3 regions of the Mesorhizobium sp. M0145 genome follow, and region 1 is predicted to be linked to each of the others. Evidence: riboswitches for the same ligand, from Rfam matches in the RefSeq annotation. Region 1 holds a riboswitch; each other region holds the start of a gene.

Region 1 (3,271 bases):
TTGCGCGTTACCGTCTGCAGCAGCGCGCCGATGACGCCCAGCCCGGCGCCGACACAGATGGCCATAATCGTGCGCGGCAGCCTGAGATCGACAACGATCTTGGCAATCGGGATCTTGCCGGCCGGACCGGACACGATATCTCCGTCCAGCCCGGCCGCATGTCCGAGCGCAGCAATCACGTCGCTCAGCGCGATGACCGTCGATCCATAGGCAATCGACAACAAAGCAAGAGCGGCAATTGCTGCTGCTCCTGCTGTCATGGCCAATTCGAACGCTCTCTGGCGCAAGCTCAGAAAGCTTCCGGGTGCATCGCCCTGGCGATCTTGCCGATCGCCTCGATGTTGGCAGGCCCAGGTGTCAGTTCGGCATAGCGCAGCGCGACGAAGCGTTCATTTTTGACCGCATCAGTCTCCTTCATCGCCGGATGGGCTTTGAGGAAATCGAGCAGTTTCCTGTAGCCGCCGCCGTCCTGGTAGTCGAGCAGGATAAGGAATTGCGGATTGCGGGCCGCCACCGTCTCCCAATCCGTATTGCCCCAACTCGTCGCCATGTCGGCCATGATGTTGTCGCCGCCGGCAGCAGCGATCATGGCGCTGGGGATCGCGAACTTGCCTGATGTGAAAGGTTTGTCTTCGCCGGAGTCGTAAAGAAACACGCGCGTTCCCTTGCGGTCGCCGATCTTTGCCGTGATATCGGCAAGTTGTGCCTTCCAGTCCGACACAAGCTTTCCCGCCTGGGCCTCCTTGCCAAAAATCTTGCCCAGCTTTTCGACATCACCATAGAGCAGGTCCATCGAGGCCGCGGGGCGGTTCTTGTCGAGATGGACGCAGCTTTCCGTCAGCACAAGCGTCTTGATGCCGTACGGCGCCAGCGTATCGGGCGTCACCTCGCCACCTGGTTTCATGCCGTAATACCAGCCGGCGAAGAAGAAATCGGGCTCGACGGCGACGAGGTTTTCGAGCGTCGGGTATTTCGGCGCGAGTTCCGGGATCGCGCCCTGCTCAGCCTTGAATTCCGGACCGACCTTGTACCATCCGGTGATGCCCGTCAGGCCGACGATCGACGGTTGCAGCCCCAGCGCGAAGGCCATCTCCGCCATGTTCAGATCTTGGATAACGGCGCGCTTCGGCGCGGCTTCGAACGTCAGCGGCGTGCCGCAGCTGTCAACGGTCACGGGAAAAGCGAAGGCGGCCTGGGCAAGCAGTAGGGGGGCAAAAGACAATACGAGGCGTTTCACGAATGTTGCTCCTTGGTCAGATCAGGATGGGAAGAGGCACGGTTAGGAACGTCGAAGATCGTAAGTTCGCGGTCCTCGGTGGGATGGCGCAGCCGAAGCATGTCGACGCCGAAAGTCTCGCGGATCAATTGCTTGGTCAGCGCCTCGTGCGGACCGGCGAGTGCCTGCAGGCGGGCCTCGTTCATCACCGCGACCCTGGTGGCAAATGGCGTGACCAGCGACAGATCATGAAGCACCGCCACCACGGTCATGCCAAACTGCGATACGAGTTCGAGAAGGTCGCTGCGGGCGCGCGGATCGAGATGATTGGTCGGTTCATCGAGGAACAGGATTTTGGGCTCCTGGGCGATGGCGCGCGCCAGCTGGGCGCGTTGCCGCTCGCCACCGGATAGCGAGCCGATTGTGCGGCCGAGCAGCGGCATCAGGCCGGTTCTGCGAAGCGCTTCGATGACGATGTCGCGTTGCTCGCTCCTTCGTCGCAAGCCCGCATGGGGGACGCGCCCAAGCTCGACATAGTCGATCACGGCAAGCCGCGGGTCGGGCTGATCGGTCTGGCCGACGACCGCCATGTGCAGCGCCCGCTCGGCGGCCGAAAATCTCTCCAGCCGGCGTCCGGAGAATCTCACGTCTCCTGCGCTTGGCCGCAGCGTACCGCAGAGCATGCGCAGCAGCGTCGTCTTGCCGGCGCCGTTAGGGCCGATGATGGCGAGGCGGTCGCCCGCCGCTAGCGAAAGGCTCACCGCACTGACCAGGCGCTGGCCATTTGCCGTCGCACTCAGTTCGCGCGCTTCAAGAAGAGGCTGGGAGGCGTCCAACTTACCGTCACTTTCTCAATGGCGACGGAAGGAAGCTGGACGGACCGGCCGACAAGACCGATGTCCACGTCTCCTCCCGGCACACCCCGTCCGGTCAACTCATGCTGATGGCAGGTCTCCTGGCTCGCGGGTCTTTGCGCCATCCTGCCTTCCCAGCCTTGCCGGCCAGTGGCACTTCGGATCTTGCTAACCGCTTACAGTTGCGGGGGCAGCCACGGCCTCGATCCGAAGACCTCACCGTGTTCCCTTTTCACCCCTTGCCTTTCGACTCGGGGACCATCACTCAGCCACCCTAATTTTCCGCCACTCACAGCGCAATAAATTTTCGGAGTTCGGACAGCCGCTGGAGCAAGGGTCTTGTCAGAAGGAGTCATGCATACCTCGTAATGTAATAACATTACGTACCTAGAGGACGTTGTCTGCTTCTGTCAACCCCCAACACGATTTGGGACAAATGGCTGCCGGCATCTGGGCGCGAGGTCGCCGATGCGCCGGAATTCGATCCCTGTAGCGGCAAGGCTGGAAATTTGGATACCGGTCAAAGTGTGAGGCGCGGCAGGCGACCCCGAAGCGCAGGAAGCGCTGCTACCGCTTGTGACGAGCATGCAGAAGATCGGCGTTCAGATGCTCAGACTATCGATCTCATCCAGGCGGAAAACGCTTCGATATGCGCTTGTCGGGGGTGATTGGCTACGCAGGCAAGGTAAAAGCCATAGCCTGGCAGACAGAGATCATGTGCCTTGACTAGCCTGCCAGCCTCGAGTTCGCCACTGACGACCACATCGCTGCAGATAGCGATACCTTGGCCTGCCGCTACCGCGTCAATCGCGTGCAGCTCTTCGCGGAAGCTTAGGTCCCATGCCTGGTTGGCATTGGGGATGCTGGGATCGATCGAGCGTGCGATCGCCAGCCATCGTTGCCAAGTCGGCGCTTCCGGGTCGCGGTTCGTCCAATTGAAATGGATGAGCGGGTATTGCAGCAGATCGGCGGCGCGCTCGATCTGTCGGTCGCCTCCTGCGAACAACTCCGGGCTGCATACCGGAAAGAATGCGTCCCGAAAAATTTCCTGCGCGGGAACATCCCGCGGCATCCTGCGCGCATAGCGGATCGCGACGTCGGCGTCACCGGCTCGCAGGTCCAGAACGGCGTCTGTCCCGATGATCTCCAGTGGAATGTTCGGATGCTGTTCGCGCCACTTCGACAGGCGCGGAACCAGCCA
Region 2 (3,271 bases), on a different contig from region 1:
AATCCTTCGCGAAACGCGGCCTCATCGATCTGGATCATCCTTGCGCCGGACCATTCGAGATCCGTCACTTCGTCGCGGATGGCGAGCGCGATCTGGCGGCATGCTTCGGAGCGGGGTACGTCGTCGCGAACAAATGACCAGTTGAGAATGGTCACTGGGCCTGTGAGCATTCCCTTCACAGGGTTTTCCGTAAGCGACTGGGCGAACTGCCACCAGCGCAGCGTCATCGGATTGGGCCTCGATACGTCGCCGAAGATGATGGGGGGGCGCACGTAACGCGACCCATAGCTCTGCACCCAGGCATGCTGGGTGAAGGCGAAGCCGGACAGCTGCTCGCCGAAATGCTGTACCATGTCGTTTCGTTCGAACTCACCGTGCACCAGCACGTCCAGCCCGATCTCTTCCTGCCAGCGAATTGCAGCCTCGATCTCCTTCTTCAGGAAGGTCTCGTAGTCGACATAGCTCAGCTGGCCCTTCGCATGAGCGGCCCGCGCCCTGCGTACCTGCGGCGTCTGCGGGAAGGACCCGATGGTCGTCGTCGGGAACGGCGGCAGCCCGAGCGTGCCGGCCTGGACTCTGGAGCGCTCGGCAAAAGCGCTCTCTCGTCGCTTCATGCTGTCGTCAATGCTGGCGATCCGCCCCTCAACCAGCGGGTCATGGATCTTCGTGGATGTCACGCGAGTGGCGGCAGCCTCGGCAGACGCTTTCAACGCGCCTGCCACCGCATCCCTGCCTTGGGACAGGGCCCGGGCAAGCAACACCAACTCGTCGGTCTTCTGGGCCGCGAAGGCGAGCCACGACCTGATGTCCGCGTCGAGTTCCGTCTCCATGCGGAGGTCGATCGGCACATGCAGCATCGAGCAAGAAGGCGCGATCTCGACGCGGTCCAAGGGCCAGCCGGCGACGATCGGTTTGATGCGGTCGAGAATGGCGGGCAGGTTCGCACGCCAGACGTTGCGGCCATCGATCAAGCCAAGCGAGAGCACCAGATCCTTCGGTGCGAGCCGCCCCACCGTTTCCAGCTGCTCGGGAGCGCGCACGAGATCAATATGCAGCCCGGCCAGGGGCAGAGAAACCGCGGTTTCGAGATTGTCTCCCAGCGGCCCGAAATAGGTAGCCAGCATGATCTTCAGCTCGGGCGCGGCTTTCGACAGCTGGCCATAGGCGAATTCGAACGCAGCTCGTTCGTTCGGGTTCAGATCGAGGACAAGCGCTGGCTCATCGATCTGCACCCAGTCGGCTCCAGACAGCTTCAGCCTCTGCAGGAGTTGCTCGTGGACGGGCAGCAGCCGCGGCAGGAGCGCGATGGGATCGAATCCTTCGGCAGGCGATTTCGCCAGCTTGAGGAAGGTGATCGGTCCAAGGATGACTGGGCGTGTGTGAACGCCGAGAGCTTTAGCCTCGATGAAGTAATCGACCGGTTTCGTCGACGAGAGGGCGAACGTCTGATCATCGTTGAGTTCCGGCACAATGTAGTGATAGTTGGTGTCAAACCACTTGGTCATTTCCATCGCGGTTACATCAGACCGATGAGCCGCCTGCTGGTGACCAGCGTGTCGACAATCCTCCGTCTGACCCTGGTTGCCCCGCGCCATTGCGAAGTAGATGTCAAGTGGAACCTCGCCGCTATTCCAGCCGTAACGGGATGGAACGGCGCCGACCATGGCTGCGGTGTCGAGCACATGGTCGTAGAGCGAGAAGTCGTTCGACGGGATTTTCGACACGCCGCGATCGTGCTGCTCCTCCCAGCTAGCGGCACGGAGCGCCTTCGCGGTCGTGAGAAGGTCGGCAGCGGACGATTTTCCGGACCAGTAGCTTTCAAGCGCGAATTTCAGTTCTCGCCGACGACCGAAGCGGGGCACGCCGAGCGTTGCTACAGGAATTTGCTGAGAGACAGTCATGCCAGACCCCGATGGTTGGGGCGTCGGTGACAAGGAAGGCGCTAGCAGGCCGGCACGAACGCCAGGCTGCAGCGGCCACCGAGACACCCCGCCCGTGGACGTAATTCGCCGTGGCAGGTCTCCTGGCTCGCGGGGTCATAGCCTCTACCCGTCTTCCCAAGGCTATTCGCCTCAGTGACATGAGTGGGGTTGGCTCGCCGCTAACAGTTGCGGGGGCAGCGCCGGCATCGCACCGGCTTCCCTCTTAGCTCCGCTGCGGCAGCGCCGTACGGAGAACCACGATGCGGGAGACAATTACAGCAGTTCGCTTCTTTGTCAACGTCGCATAAAGAAATGTTTATGTCGTTATGTTAAATTTCCGTTGGCATGTTCCAAAGGTCGCCTCGAAAGCGAAAACTGTGGAAGCCTTGAGCGGCCGGTAAATCAAAGCAATGACGCACGGCGCCCTTGTCCAGGAGGATAGGAGTTCGTCGGCTGCCGGCAGCAAACATACCGGCAAGCGCCGTGGTGCTGCTTAGCGCATCATGCGAACCACCTCGGCGTCGAACTGCTCCGAGGTTCCGACCGCTTCGTTGGCTGCTCGCGACCATATTCGGCTCAATGGCGAGGCTGTTGCCCATGTGGAAGCTGTTGGCCGTGATGCCCTCGGTGATATGACACAACGATTTCGGGGGGAGCACACCGAGGCCAGGCGCAGCGGCGTGTTGCGAAGTGATCGAGGCCAATGTCTCGAACTGCTTGTTCGCAGCCCACCGGCTCAAGGTAACCCGGCTCAAACCACCGGGCCAGCTTAAGTCCTGTCCAAATGAGGCCTGAGCGGCAAATCGTCGTGCACGGGCACGGTTTGGCGTTCGATCTTGTGATGCGTCTTGGGCGGACAATCGCCACGGTGCAGCGCGCAGAAGCGGTCCCCAATTGGGAAGCCGAGGGCGGTGAGGGCAAGCCAGCGCCACAGGCGGAAGGGGACTTGGACCTGTTTGCCCTGCTGGACCACAAGTTCGCGACACAGGGCCTCAAGGAGAAAACCAAGAGTGATTATGCGCGGGACCTCGCCAAATTCATCAAAAGCAGCGGGCAGTCAAAGTTCGGCGCCGATTGACATGGAGATAGCCATCGCGGCGGACCGCCCAGGCGGACTGCAAGCCGGAATACAACCGGGTGCAGGCGGCCAAGCTCGTCCACAAGATGGCGTCGGGCACACACCGGCGATGGGAGAGCGGACCGTGGAGTGCAGGAACTTTACGCCTATCCACGCTCCCGTGGACGTGTCCTGCGGCACATCGGCAGCGATATTGAGGAGGCAGTTGAGCTTCTGGTCGAGCACTCTTACCTGCCACTACCTACGCTTAACGTCATCTCGTACTGAAAAC
Region 3 (3,271 bases), on a different contig from region 1:
CGCGGTCGTAATAGTGGTTGACGCGCGGACCGACGGCCTGCAGCAGGAGCCGCATCGGCTTGCCGCCGACTTCGACGAAACCCTTGACGCGCAACACGTTTTCTTCCTCCGCCGCCGTGGCGACCCGTTGTGCGAGCTCGTCCGGGTTGGACACAGACGCGATGTCGATGACGAACGAGTCAAAATCGTCATGTTCGTGGTCGAGCTCGTCGTCGTGGTGGGTCTTGCGGTTCTCGATGTCGTCCTCGACGGCGAGGCCGAGGCCGAGCAGCACCGACGGGTCGACCTTGCCTTGCGAAGTCGGTACGATCTTCACCGCCCGCGCAACGTGCTTGCCGATGACGGCATTGGCACGGGCCGAGCCGGCTGCGTCCATCAGGTCGCTCTTCGACAGGATGATCAGGTCGGCGCAGGCGAGCTGGTCTTCGAACACTTCCTCGACCGGATCGTCATGGTCGAGCGTCTCGTCCTGCGCGCGCTGGGCCTGCAGGGCGTCCATGTCGTTGGCTACGCGGCCATCAGCCAGCGCCGGTCCGTCGACCACGGCAATGACGCCGTCCACCGTCACGCGGCTTTTCACCGACGGCCACTGGAAGGCCTGGACCAGCGGCTTGGGTAAAGCGAGGCCGGATGTCTCGATCAGGATGTGGTCGACCCTCGGCGTCAGCGACAGGATCTGGTCCAGCGCCGGGACGAAATCATCGGCGACGGTGCAGCAGATGCAACCATTGGCCAGCTCGACGATGTTTTCCTCGGGGCAGGTGTCGATGGCGCAGCCCTTCAGGATCTCGCCGTCAATGCCGATGTCGCCGAACTCGTTGACGATGATGGCTAGGCGCTTGCCTTTGGCGTTTTCGAGCAAATGGCGGATCAGCGTCGTCTTGCCGGCGCCGAGAAAGCCGGTGACCACGGTGCAGGGAACGCGCGAAAGGGAGGCAGCGGTCATGTCAGGTCCTTCAAAAGGTCAAGGGGAGGGATGCGGGCAACCAGGCCGCGCTTCAGGCAATCGGGACGGCCGCGCCATGGAATGAGCCCATCCGTCGAGGTGGCGAACAGCTTTGCCCCGGTGACGAGATCGGCGCCGCTGGTCGTGGTCAGATCACCGAAGACGTAACTCCAGCAGCCGTCGCGCAGCATGGCCGCGCTGAGCCGGCGCTTGCAATTGCCGAGGCATTCGACGGTGCGGATTTTGATGTTTTCGCTGGAAGCGGCGCGGCGCGTGTCCTCTGCGAGCAGTTCGCCGGCGCGCGGATAAGCGTCCGAACCGGTCTCGTCACGGCAGGACGAGCAGACGATGACGGTAACGCCGGCCGGGGAATCACCATGGCCGGACAATAAATCCGCTGTCTCAGCCGGAAAACTGCTGTCGTGTTCCAAATCAGGCTCCTTGCCCGGAAAACCCGCCAGGCGATCGGATTCTTATGTCCTAGACGGCAGGTCTCCTGGCTCGCGGGTCATCGCCTGGGTGCCGCCTTCCCGGGAATATCCCAGTGGTTTTCGGCCGAGGCTCGTCGCTTACAGTTGCGGGGACAGCCGCGGATTTGAAATCGAGATTTCGCACCGCATTCCCTCTTGGCCCCTGCCGTTGCGGGCAGGGGACCGTCTGGAACGGATTTAGGCTTGTGGAGGCAGTCGTGTCAACGCACGTCTATGACGCGGCGATATCCGCGAGCGGCCGGCCGAGGTCGCCGGCAGCGGTCACCTCGATGCGTTCCAGGCCGAGCCAGCCCTGCATCTGCTTCAATTCTTCGAAAAGCTCGGCTGCGGTTTGCAGCGAGGCGCCGGGCTCCGCATAGGCGGCATGGACGCGCAAGACGCCGGCCGGGCGGTCGGCCCTGAGGTCGACGCGCCCGACGATGCTGTCGCCGAACAGGAACGGCAGCACGTAATAGCCATACTGGCGCTTTTCGGCCGGCGTGTAGATCTCGATGCGGTAGTGGAAGTCGAACAACCGCTCGGTGCGCGATCGTTCGAAGACGACAGGATCGAACGGCGCGAGCAAGGCGCGCGCCTCGATCTTGCGCGGCAAACGGGCGTCCTTGTGGAGATAGGCTGTTTTGTTCCAGCCTTCGACGCTCACCGGCAACAGGTCGCCGGCCTCGACCAACTCCTCGATGCGGCCCTTGATGTCGGCGGGCGAGAGGCGGAAATAGTCGCGCAGGTCTCCTGCCGTGGCGATGCCGTGGGCGCGGGCCGAGATGCGCAGCAATTCGCGGTGAGCATCCTCGGGACGGGGAACCGGTAGCGCGAGTACCGCCGGCGGCAATACGCGCTCCGGCAGATCGTAGAACCGTTCGAAGCCGCGGCGATGCGCCGTGGTGATGCGGCCGGCCCAGAACAGCCATTCGAAGGCGTGCTTGGCATGGCTCCAGCCCCACCAGCCGCCCGAACCCTTCTGGCCTTCGAAAGCCGACGCCGCGATCGGGCCTCGTTCGGCGACCTCGCGATAGATGTCTTCGATATAGGCGGCGTGCTCGCGGCCCCATTTGGCCAGTCCGCTGTACATTTCGTCGCCGCATTCGGCCCGCTGCATGCGCCAGCGCATCAGCGGATAGGTCTCGACCGGCAAGAAGGAGGCTTCGTGCGCCCAATATTCGAAGACCATGCGCTTGCGCGTTACGGCGGCGTCGTCGAGCAGCGCCAGCTTGTAGGGGCCAAGCCGCGAATAGAGCGGCATATAGTGGGCGCGCACCACGGCGCTGACGGAATCGATCTGCAGCAGGCCGGTACGGGCAAGCACGCGGGCCAGATGCCGGCGGTCAGGCGTGCCGGTGGGGCGCGGGTCATTGAATCCCTGTGCCGCGAGCGCAATGCGGCGGGCCATGGCAAGCGAGATTTTTTCCTTCATGAAGGCGGCATCCGGACGATTTTAGACAGAGAAAATGACCTGCGATTCCGTGCCATGCTAACAGGGTTTTGGCGGCATTCATGTCAGGAGAGAAAAGTGGAGTAAAAAGTGAAGGAAATCAAACAGGAGCGGATCGGACCAGTTTTCCCGGATATGCCGTCCAGCACCGCGATTTGAACAAGGTTTGACTTGCTTCGCCGAAAGCGCTGCGCTAACCCTCGCCGCGTTGCAGCATAGAGCCTCCTTAAAACGGTTCAGTGGTTAAACTGTCACGCTTCCGCAAGTGGGTCCGGTGCTGTAATCAGAGTGGATTGGCCGCCAACGGAAACTGCAGCATGAACGCACTTTTAGGTTCGTACCTGCCCATCGTCCTGTTCATCGGCGTGGCGCTGATCGTCGGGCTGGCGCTGCTCGCCGCACCCT

What was found. A riboswitch is a leader RNA that binds a small molecule or an ion and turns the genes downstream of it on or off. The one in region 1 is predicted to bind cobalamin.
Region 2: linked by a shared signal. The riboswitch ahead of metE (5-methyltetrahydropteroyltriglutamate--homocysteine S-methyltransferase) and the one ahead of NKJ28_RS17555 (ABC transporter ATP-binding protein) in region 1 are both predicted to bind cobalamin.
Region 3: linked by a shared signal. The riboswitch ahead of NKJ28_RS18830 (DUF1636 family protein) and the one ahead of NKJ28_RS17555 (ABC transporter ATP-binding protein) in region 1 are both predicted to bind cobalamin.

Annotation. Positions count from the first base shown of each region.
Region 1 is NZ_JAMYTK010000011.1:84,400-87,670, reverse strand. It holds gene NKJ28_RS17565 (FecCD family ABC transporter permease) at 1-260, opposite strand, end outside; gene NKJ28_RS17560 (ABC transporter substrate-binding protein) at 290-1,237, opposite strand; gene NKJ28_RS17555 (ABC transporter ATP-binding protein) at 1,234-2,052, opposite strand; cobalamin riboswitch at 2,145-2,348, opposite strand; partial or broken gene NKJ28_RS17550 (AraC family transcriptional regulator) at 2,484-2,601, shown strand; gene NKJ28_RS17545 (LysR substrate-binding domain-containing protein) at 2,681-3,271, opposite strand, start outside.
Region 2 is NZ_JAMYTK010000032.1:5,621-8,891, forward strand. It holds gene metE (5-methyltetrahydropteroyltriglutamate--homocysteine S-methyltransferase) at 1-1,901, opposite strand, end outside; cobalamin riboswitch at 1,997-2,197, opposite strand; gene NKJ28_RS29140 (hypothetical protein) at 2,746-3,000, shown strand.
Region 3 is NZ_JAMYTK010000012.1:155,400-158,670, forward strand. It holds gene cobW (cobalamin biosynthesis protein CobW) at 1-946, opposite strand, end outside; gene NKJ28_RS18830 (DUF1636 family protein) at 943-1,377, opposite strand; cobalamin riboswitch at 1,416-1,619, opposite strand; gene NKJ28_RS18835 (winged helix-turn-helix domain-containing protein) at 1,649-2,848, opposite strand; gene NKJ28_RS18840 (NADH-quinone oxidoreductase subunit A) at 3,184-3,271, shown strand, end outside.